Regions from separate parts of the Streptomyces sp. NPDC101237 genome, predicted to be linked through region 2. Evidence: riboswitches for the same ligand, from Rfam matches in the RefSeq annotation. Region 2 holds a riboswitch; each other region holds the start of a gene.
What was found. A riboswitch is a leader RNA that binds a small molecule or an ion and turns the genes downstream of it on or off. The one in region 2 is predicted to bind S-adenosylmethionine.
Positions count from the first base shown of each region.

Region 1 (2,194 bases), on a different contig from region 2:
GTCTCCAGCGCCGCCCGTTCGGGACCGATGTCGATCTGCTCACGCCAGTCGGCGCCGCCCGCCGTGTATTCGGTGCCGGTGCGGGTATAGCCGCGGAACTGGGGCGAGTTGAGGTTCTCGATCTCCAGCCGCTCCTCCTCCGCCAGCGCGAAGAAGCTGCGGGCCGCGCTGAGCACCTCCTCCCGCAGCGCTGCCGGGACGCCGTGCCCGGTGACGTAGAAGAAGCCGACCTCGTGCGCGGCGGAGCGGAGTTCGGCGAGAAAGGCGCCGCGGTCCGCGTCCGGGGCACGGAAACGGGAGATGTCGATGACGGGCAGGGCTGTGGACTGGGCCATGGGAGGTTCCTTCACGGCAGGGCGGACGCGCGAGCCTTCCCGCCGCGCCCGAAGGGCGGCCGGCCGAGGGCGCTCGAAGGCCGCGGGCAGCGGGAGGAAGGCGAGATCGGGAGCCGTCGGACGGCTATCGGCAACAGACCTGGTCGAACTGGTCGGCGCGGCGGCTCACCCAGAACGGGTCGAGCGGCACCGTGTGTGCCGGGCCAGTGGTCTCCATGGTCGGATCAAAGCACAGCCGGAAAGAAGCGTCCACCATGCGTCCCGGGGGTGAGATGCCTTCCGCCATGGTCGACCTCGATCCGGCGCGTGGCGAGCACCGCTCGGGGTGCTTCCCGAGCTGGCCGGTTCCTGAGCCGGATCCGCTCCCGGTCCGACTGCCCCCTGCAGGGCGTCCCTTTCCCGCCATTGACGTACGACGAGACCACTCCGTATGGTCACGAACGGCATTGAGTGTCAGCGTCAAGCCCTGGCTCGCTGATCGGCAACCCTCCCACGCGGCGGGGTGCTCCAGGTGAAAGCCCGGCGGGATCATCGACGATCTCTGCAAGCGCGTGGCCCCGTGACCGGGGCCGGGATTATGTGGAGGACCGACATGCGGCACGGTGGTGACCTCAGCGCCCGCTACGCCGGCGCCACCGTGTTCTCACGGCTCTCGCGCCGGCGCCACATCGACCTCAAGCGCTCGACCAGCTGCCTCTGTCAGGACTGACGGGCCCTCCCGCCGCCGCTCGCGGTACGCGCCCGCGCTCACCGCACCGGCCTGCGCCTGATCTCCGTCTGTCTTTGATCCCCGTTTCCGACTGAACCCCCCCTGCACAGCGCTCCCCCGGCACCGCTGTCGCGCCGACCGGGACCGCACGCCCGCGCCCGGCCATGCCCCGCACCACACCGTGCCCGGTGACACGACGAGGAGAAGCCCTCCGTGACTGCACTTTCCGATGTCAGAACCTCCCGGTGGGCGGCTCTTACCGCCCTGGCGACCACCGGTGTCCTGCTGACCGCCTGTGGCTCCGGCGGCGGTGATTCCGGCGGCGCCTCCGGACAGCCCAGGTCCGGCGGCACCCTGACCTTCGCGGTGGGCTCGGACTCCGGTTGCGTGGACCCGCAGCAGGTCGGCAGCAACGAGACCATCTACTCGGTGCGCCAGATCGTGGACTCCCTGACCGACCAGGACCCCAGGACCGGCAAGATCGTGCCATGGCTGGCGAAGAGCTGGGACGTCAGCTCCGACGCCACGTCGTTCACCTTCCACCTGCGCTCCGGTGTCACCTTCAGCGACGGCTCGAAGCTGACCGCGCAGGTGGTCAAGGACAACTTCGACGCGGTGCCCGGTCTCGGCGCCCTGGGCACCCTCGCCGAGGGCTATCTGAGCGGCGTCAAGGGCACCACGGTGATCGACCCGCTCACCGTGAAAGTCACTTTCGGTCAGCCCAACGCCCAGTTCCTGCAGGCCACTTCGACCCACTCGCTGGGCATCGAGTCGTCGGCGAGTGTCAAGAAGACCCCGCAGCAGAAGTGCAGCGACGGGGTGATCGGATCCGGGCCCTTCGTGCTGAAGCAGTACGTGCAGAACCAGTCGATCACTCTGGCCAAGCGCACCGGCTACGCCTGGGGTTCCTCGCTGTGGAGCAAGAAGGGCGAGGCGTACCTGGACAGGCTGGTGTTCAAGGTAGTGCCCGAGGCGGGTGTGCGGGCGGGCAGTCTCCAGTCCGGCCAGGTGGACGCGATCAGCAGCGTCGGCAAGGCCAACGAGGCGGCGCTCAAGGGCGGCCAGGTCACCCTCCCCCGGCGGGCCAACCCCGGCGTGGTGTTCGGCCTCGGCCTCAACAACGCCCGCCCGGCGCTCAGGGACGCCAGGG
Region 1 covers NZ_JBIWNY010000027.1:60,315-62,508, forward strand. Annotated here, with positions in the region: gene ACIRQ9_RS32400 (isopenicillin N synthase family dioxygenase) at 1-335, opposite strand, end outside; SAM riboswitch class IV at 778-891, shown strand; gene ACIRQ9_RS32405 (putative leader peptide) at 928-1,044, shown strand; gene ACIRQ9_RS32410 (ABC transporter substrate-binding protein) at 1,258-2,194, shown strand, end outside.
Region 1: linked by a shared signal. The riboswitch ahead of ACIRQ9_RS32405 (putative leader peptide) and the one ahead of ACIRQ9_RS00110 (amino acid ABC transporter permease) in region 2 are both predicted to bind S-adenosylmethionine.

Region 2 (2,194 bases):
CTTGTGGACGTCGTGGATCTCCAGGGCGGCCGGGGCGGCGTCGGTCGCGATGTCCGGGTGGGTGGTCATACGGCGGCCTCCCGGCGTATCCGTTCGCGCAGGCCGGCCGTGCCGGTGCGCAGTCTCTGCAGGGGGGTGGGCGGCAGCGTGCGGGTGGCGCCGCGGGCGAAGTACCGCTCGACGTAGTACTGGAGGACGGAGACGGCGCTGGTCAGGATCAGGTACCAGACGGTGGCGACGAGCAGCAGCGGCACGATGTCGCCGGGGTAGGTGCTGCCCATGGACTGCACCGAGCCGAAGAGGTCGAGCAGCGAGACGTAGAACACCAGGGACGTGCTCTTGATCAGGCCGATGAGCTGGTTGACGTAGTTGGGGACGATGGAGCGCAGGGCCTGCGGGAGGACGATCCGGGAGAACTGGTAGCCCTTCGGCAGGCCGAGCGCGGCGGCCGCCTCGTGCTGTCCCTGGTCGACGGAGAGGATGCCGCCGCGCACCACCTCGGACGCGTAGGCCGCCTCGTTGAGGCTGAGGCCGATCACGGCGATGGCCAGGTCGGTGGCGAGTCTCGACTCGTCGAAGGTGACGAAGGACGGGCCGAAGGGCACGCCCAGGCTGAGGGTCTGGTAGAGCGCGGAGAAGTTGTAGAGGAAGATCAGCAGCACGATCAGCGGGATCGAGCGGAACAGCCAGGTGTAGGTCCAGCTCACCGCCCGCAGCACCGGACTCCCCGAGAGCCGGGCGAGGGCCAGCACGACGCCGCCGAGCAGGCCCAGGACGGCGCTGAGCGCGGTGACTTCGAGGGTGACGACGAGCCCGTCGAGGATGGTGGGGCGCAGGAACCAGTAGCGGAAGCGGTCCCACTGGTAGAAGGGGTTGGTGGCGAGTCCGTGGGCGAACTGCGCGACGAGCACCAGGACGACGGCGGTGGCGATCCACCGGCCGGGCCTGCGCAGCGGCCGAACACGCTGACTGGCTGCGGATTTTGACGGGCTGTCGACGGGCGGTGACGCCTCGGCTACGGACAGGACGCCTGGGGGTTCACTCATGACGGGCTCCGGCGGAGTCGGACGTCCCGGACCGCGACGGCCGGGACCGCGGCACCGGACCGCGTCAGGAGACACGGCACGGGTACGCGGGGGCGCGCGGGACACGGGACGGGGCGGACGGCTGCGCACCGGGACGGCCGGTGCTTCGTCGGGGAGGCGGGGACGCGGGACCGCGTCGGCCGTGCCGCGGAAGCGGGCGCGGCCGCAGGTGCGGCGGAAAGGCCTGGTCAGGCCTGACAGCGGGCGCGGCCCGGTGCGGTGCACGCGCTACACAGCGCGCTGTTGACGCGGAGCAGGTCGACGGCGCGGTCGGCGACCAGCGGGCTCGGGCACGGCTGTACGCAGCCCGGGGCGCGGTCCTCGGCCGGCCTGGAGGCTGCGTACATGTCCCGTCACCTGTCGCTGTCGTGGCGGCCCCTGGGGGCCTCGCGCTTACCGAACGTCGTCATCCGGTCCGGTCGTCACCTGGGGCACCCCACCGCGGTGCGAGGGTTGCCGGTCAGCAAGCCAGGGCTCGATGCTGACGCTCTTGACCGATCTGTGCCGCAAGTAAGTCAGTTGCCCGAACGGATGTCAACGCCTGTCCGGCTGGTGAAACGGTTCGGGCCGCTCTCACCTGCGCGGAGCGCCCGACACGTCCGCCGCGTGCCCCGCCCAGTCCAGGATCTGGACGGCCGCGCCGGCGGCCTCCAGGCCCTGGCAACGGCCGTGGTGGCGGCGGGCGATGCCGTCGAGGTCGAGGTGGGCGCCGAAGGCGGGGTGCGCGGCCAGCCGGCGGGCGTAGGCCCACAGCGCGGGGTGGCCGGCGACGGCGTGCACGGCGGCGGCGTCCAGGTGGTTGCGGTGCACGGTGTCGAGTTGCACCAGGGCCACCCACAACTCGACGTCGGCGGCCGTGAGTCCCCCGCCGACCAGGAACTCGGCGCCGGTCAGGCGCCGCTCCAGTTCGTCCAGGGTGGCGAGCAGCACCTCCAGCGCCGCCGGGTCGCCGCCCTCCCGGCCCGCGTCCTGCGCCGCCTGCCCGATGCCCTCGGCGCACAGCCGCTCTGCCTCCTCGATCGCGGTCTCGGCACCGCGCGGGTACAGCCGGACCTCGCCGTCGCCGAAGTGGCGGTCCAGGTCCCGCAGGATGTCCCGGCCGTGGGTCG
Region 2 covers NZ_JBIWNY010000001.1:28,713-30,906, forward strand. Annotated here, with positions in the region: gene ACIRQ9_RS00105 (amino acid ABC transporter ATP-binding protein) at 1-69, opposite strand, end outside; gene ACIRQ9_RS00110 (amino acid ABC transporter permease) at 66-1,046, opposite strand; SAM riboswitch class IV at 1,470-1,581, opposite strand; gene ACIRQ9_RS00115 (glutathione S-transferase C-terminal domain-containing protein) at 1,659-2,194, opposite strand, start outside.

Region 3 (2,194 bases), on a different contig from region 2:
AGTGCATGTTCAGCAGCGGGCGGGCCATCAGCTCGGTGACCCGGCCGCCCTGTCCGGCCGAACCGGCGAGCGGGCGGTCGTACATCGCCTTGACCAGGTCCACGTCCGGGTCGGTCAGCAGCGGGCCGACGATGCCGGTGACGAAGTCGGAGGAGAACTCCCGCAGGTCGGCGTCGACGAAGCAGACGATGTCCCCGGTGGTGACCAGGAGCGAGCGCCAGAGCACCTCGCCCTTGCCGGGGACGGCGGGGATGCGCGGCAGGATCATGTCGCGGTGCACGACCCGGGCGCCGGCCGCCGCGGCCACCGCCGCCGTACGGTCGGTGGAACCGGAGTCGACGACCACGACCTCGTCGACGAGCGGCGCCTGCCGCATCAGGTCGTGGCGGATGATCGCGACGATGTCACCGACCGTCTCCTCCTCGTTGAGCGCGGGCAGCACGACGGAGACGGTCTGACCGGTGCGCTGCTTGGCGGCGAGTATCCGGTGCAGCGGACGTTCGTTCATGGACCAGGAGCGGGTGGCCAGCCAGCGCTCGACTTCTTCCAGCACAGTCAGCGGCTCCTCACTGTCACGATCACACTGCGGGGTGTGACCCATCTCGCGGTTCGGACGACTATCTCAACTGTCCTGGCCTTCGGTTACAGTCTTGAACAACGCCGATGACCATCGCATGTCCTGGGGTCACCGGCCGTTGACAACCGCATACCGCTCATCCAGAGGGGCAGAGGGATACGGCCCGATGAAGCCCCGGCAACCCTCCAGTCGGCTCTCGCTGATCGCTGTCGATCACTCGCGGGGCTCCCGGCTAGGGAAGGTGCCAAATCCGTCTCACGGCGAGATGCGTCGTGAGGAAGATGAGGAGAAAGGGCCTCGCCTCACATGGCTGTGCAGACTGCTGCGACCACCACCGACCCCGCGACCGTCGACCTCGGTCCCGCCACCGCACTGAGCTGCCGCGAGTGCGGCCACCGCGTGCCGCTCGGCCCGGTGTTCGCCTGCGAGGAGTGTTTCGGCCCGCTCGAGATCGCGTACGACTTCTCGGCCTACGACACCGAGGAGCTGCGCAAGCGCATCGAAGCGGGTCCCGCGAACATCTGGCGCTACGCGCCGCTGCTGCCCGTCCCCGCGGACGTGGCGACCAAGCCGAACATCAACCCGGGCTGGACCAAGCTCGTCCAGGCCGACAACCTGGCCAGGGAGCTGGGCGTCACCGGCGGCCTGTACGTCAAGGACGACTCCGGCAACCCGACGCACTCCTTCAAGGACCGCGTCGTCGCCCAGGCCGTCGAGGCCGCGCGCGCCTTCGGCTACACCACGCTCTCCTGCTCCTCCACCGGCAACCTCGCCGGCGCGGTCGGTGCCGCCGCCGCGCGGGCCGGCTTCCGCTCCTGCGTGTTCATCCCGCACGACCTGGAGCAGGGCAAGATCGTCATGGCCGCGATCTACGGCGGCGAGCTCGTCGGCATCGAGGGCAACTACGACGACGTGAACCGTTTCTGCTCCGAGCTGATCGGCGACTCGGCCGGTGAGGGCTGGGGCTTCGTCAACGTCAACCTGCGTCCCTACTACGCGGAGGGCTCCAAGACCCTGGCGTACGAGATCTGCGAGCAGCTCGGCTGGCGGATCCCGGACCAGCTGGTGATCCCGATCGCCTCGGGCTCGCAGCTCACGAAGATCGACAAGGGGCTGCAGGAGCTGATCAAGCTCGGGCTGGTCGAGGACAGGCCGTACAAGATCTTCGGTGCGCAGGCCGAGGGATGCTCGCCGGTGTCGGTGGCCTACAAGGCGGGCCACGACGTGGTCCGGCCGCAGAAGCCGAACACGATCGCCAAGTCCCTCGCCATCGGCAACCCGGCCGACGGACCCTATGTGCTGGACATCGCGCGCCGTACCGGCGGTGCGGTGGAGGACGTCACCGACGAGCAGGTCGTCGACGCGATCAAGCTGCTCGCGCGGACCGAGGGAATCTTCGCGGAGACCGCCGGCGGGGTGACGGTCGGCGTCACCAGGAAGCTCATCGAGAACGGGCAGATCGATCCGTCGAAGTCGGTCGTCGTACTGAACACGGGTGACGGACTGAAGACGCTGGACGCCGTGGCGGGGACCGGTCTGACGGCCACCATCCGGCCCACGCTCGAGTCGTTCCGTGAAGCCGGGCTCGCCTGAGCCGGCCCTGTCCATTCCAGCGCG
Region 3 covers NZ_JBIWNY010000006.1:143,038-145,231, forward strand. Annotated here, with positions in the region: gene ACIRQ9_RS11905 (glucosyl-3-phosphoglycerate synthase) at 1-553, opposite strand, end outside; SAM riboswitch class I at 711-865, shown strand; gene thrC (threonine synthase) at 884-2,170, shown strand.
Region 3: linked by a shared signal. The riboswitch ahead of thrC (threonine synthase) and the one ahead of ACIRQ9_RS00110 (amino acid ABC transporter permease) in region 2 are both predicted to bind S-adenosylmethionine.

Region 4 (2,194 bases), on a different contig from region 2:
CCTGTCCGGCTCCCGCGTCGGTCGCGTCCTCCGCGGATACCGTCACGTCCGCACCAGCGCCGTCGTGCGACAGCGGCTGTCGGCACGGCTCAGTGCTGCGATCATGATGTCTTCCTCCAGGAGACCGTTGACGACGCGGCGCACGGCGAGAGCGCGGCGATGCGTGGTGACGCGTCGGCCTCATTCATCCTCACCCCCCTTTCGATCAGCGTCAACGTTTCCCTAGTAATCCGATCGGAAAACTAGGAATGGTGCGGCGATCCGGCCGATTCACGTCCCCGGGTGGCGGATTCGCCATGCCGGGCGGCGCGATGAGCGGTCCTCGTGTGTGGCGTGCTCGACGGTCTTCGGCGGTGCCGCGCGGGGAGTCCGGCGGGACGAGCGCGGAGACGGCCCTGCCACCGTTTCGGACACCGCGGCGGACGAGGGCACCCTCGGTCAGAGGATGTCGTGACCCCGGGTGGCGCCGCCGACGTGCCGGACGAGTGAGAAGACCGTCCGACGGCGCAGGGTGAAGCCGATCGACTCGTACAGCCGAATCGCGTTCGTGTTGGTGGCCGCGGCGTGCAGGAACGGGCGTTCGCCGCGCTCCTTGATGCCGGCGGCGACCGCGCGGACGAGACGGGTGGCCAGGCCCCGGCCGCGGTGGTCGGGGTCGGTGCACACGGCGCTGATCTCGGTCCAGCCGGGCGGGTGCAAGCGCTCACCGGCCATCGCGATCAGTCGGCCGCGGTGGCGGATGCCGAGGTAGGTGCCCATCTCGACGGTGCGGGGAAGGTAGGGGCCCGGCGTGGTGCGGGCGACCAGGTCGAGGATCTCCGGCACGTCGTCGGGCCCCAGCCGTACGGCTTCGGAGTCAGGTGCGGCCCGCAGGGAGACGTCCACGAGCTGGACACCTCGTCCGGTGCGCACAACCTCCCAGCCGGCCGGCGCCTCGGTGATGCCTCGCACCGAGGCGGTGCCGCCAGGTTCGACGAGCGTGGCGAGATCGGCCCAGGCGCGCGGGTCGCGTGCGTCGGACATGGCGTGGAAGGGGGCCATGTCCCGGGGATAGCGGACGGCGTGGCCGACGCGTCGGGCGAGGTGGGCGTGCGGGCCGGTGAGCGCTGCCCAGGTGGGGTTGTCCAGGACGTCGGAGGGGCTCGCGGCGAGAGGGGTGACGGACATGGTGGGGCGGTCTCCGCGGTTCGGCTCGTGGGGATCGACGGCACGATCGGTGACGGACAACAGATGCGCGTACGACCGCACGCGACCTCGAGAACGACGCGCGGCGGACCCGAGAACTGCGTAGATGGCGTCGCCGTCGCCCTTCCGGCTGCCGACGCCGTTCGCGCTTGCCGAACGTCATCCGGTCAGGTCGGCACCTGGGACTCCCCACCGCAGCGGGAGGGCGGGGCCGGCCGGTGCGTCGGGGCCTGACGCCGAAGCCGATGAACCACGTGCGTGGTTCCAGTCCAGGATCTGGACTGCCGCTCCTGCGGCCTCCAGGCCATGGCAGCGGGCGTGGTGACGGCGTCCGATGCCGTCGAGGTCGAGATGGCAGCCGAAGGCGGGGTGGGCGGTCAGGCGACGGGCGTAGGCCCACAGGGTGGGATGACCGGCGATGCGCTGGACCGCGCCCGCGTCGAGATGGTGGCGATGCACGGTGTCGAGCTGGACCAGGGCGACCCACAACTCGACGTCCGCGGCGGTGACTTCGTCGCGGATCATGTAGGTCCGCCCGAGCAGCCACCGCTCCAGTGCTCCCAGCGTCTCCAGCAACGTCACCAGCGCCGCTTCACGTTCCTCCGGCTCCCCGCCGGCCGAACCGGCGCTCTGGGCGGCCTCGTTCATGCGCTGAGCGCACATTCGCTCGACGGCGTCGATCTCCGAATCGGCACCGCACGGGTAGAGCGCGGACCGGCCGCCACCGAATCTCCCGGCGAGGTCGCGCATGATGTCCGGGGCGTGGGTGCTGACGATCCGTCCGGACCAGCCGTCGCTGAGCACCGGCGCCGTGGGCGGGCCGGTGAATCGGTGGGCGCTCGCCTCGTACAGCGGACGCAGAACCGAGTGGCCGCCTTCCGGGCCGTCCGGCACGGCGGGCAGGAAGGTGACCGGACAGGCGGCGTCAAGGCCGAGGAGGCTGTGGGCGACCGCGATGCGCAGTCCGTCGGGACCGGCCGTCGACAGATGAAGGCGGTAGCGGCCGGGA
Region 4 covers NZ_JBIWNY010000027.1:88,038-90,231, forward strand. Annotated here, with positions in the region: gene ACIRQ9_RS32520 (acyl-CoA dehydrogenase family protein) at 1-46, opposite strand, end outside; gene ACIRQ9_RS32525 (GNAT family N-acetyltransferase) at 439-1,167, opposite strand; SAM riboswitch class IV at 1,326-1,436, opposite strand; partial or broken gene ACIRQ9_RS32530 (glutathione S-transferase C-terminal domain-containing protein) at 1,450-2,194, opposite strand, start outside.
Region 4: linked by a shared signal. The riboswitch ahead of ACIRQ9_RS32525 (GNAT family N-acetyltransferase) and the one ahead of ACIRQ9_RS00110 (amino acid ABC transporter permease) in region 2 are both predicted to bind S-adenosylmethionine.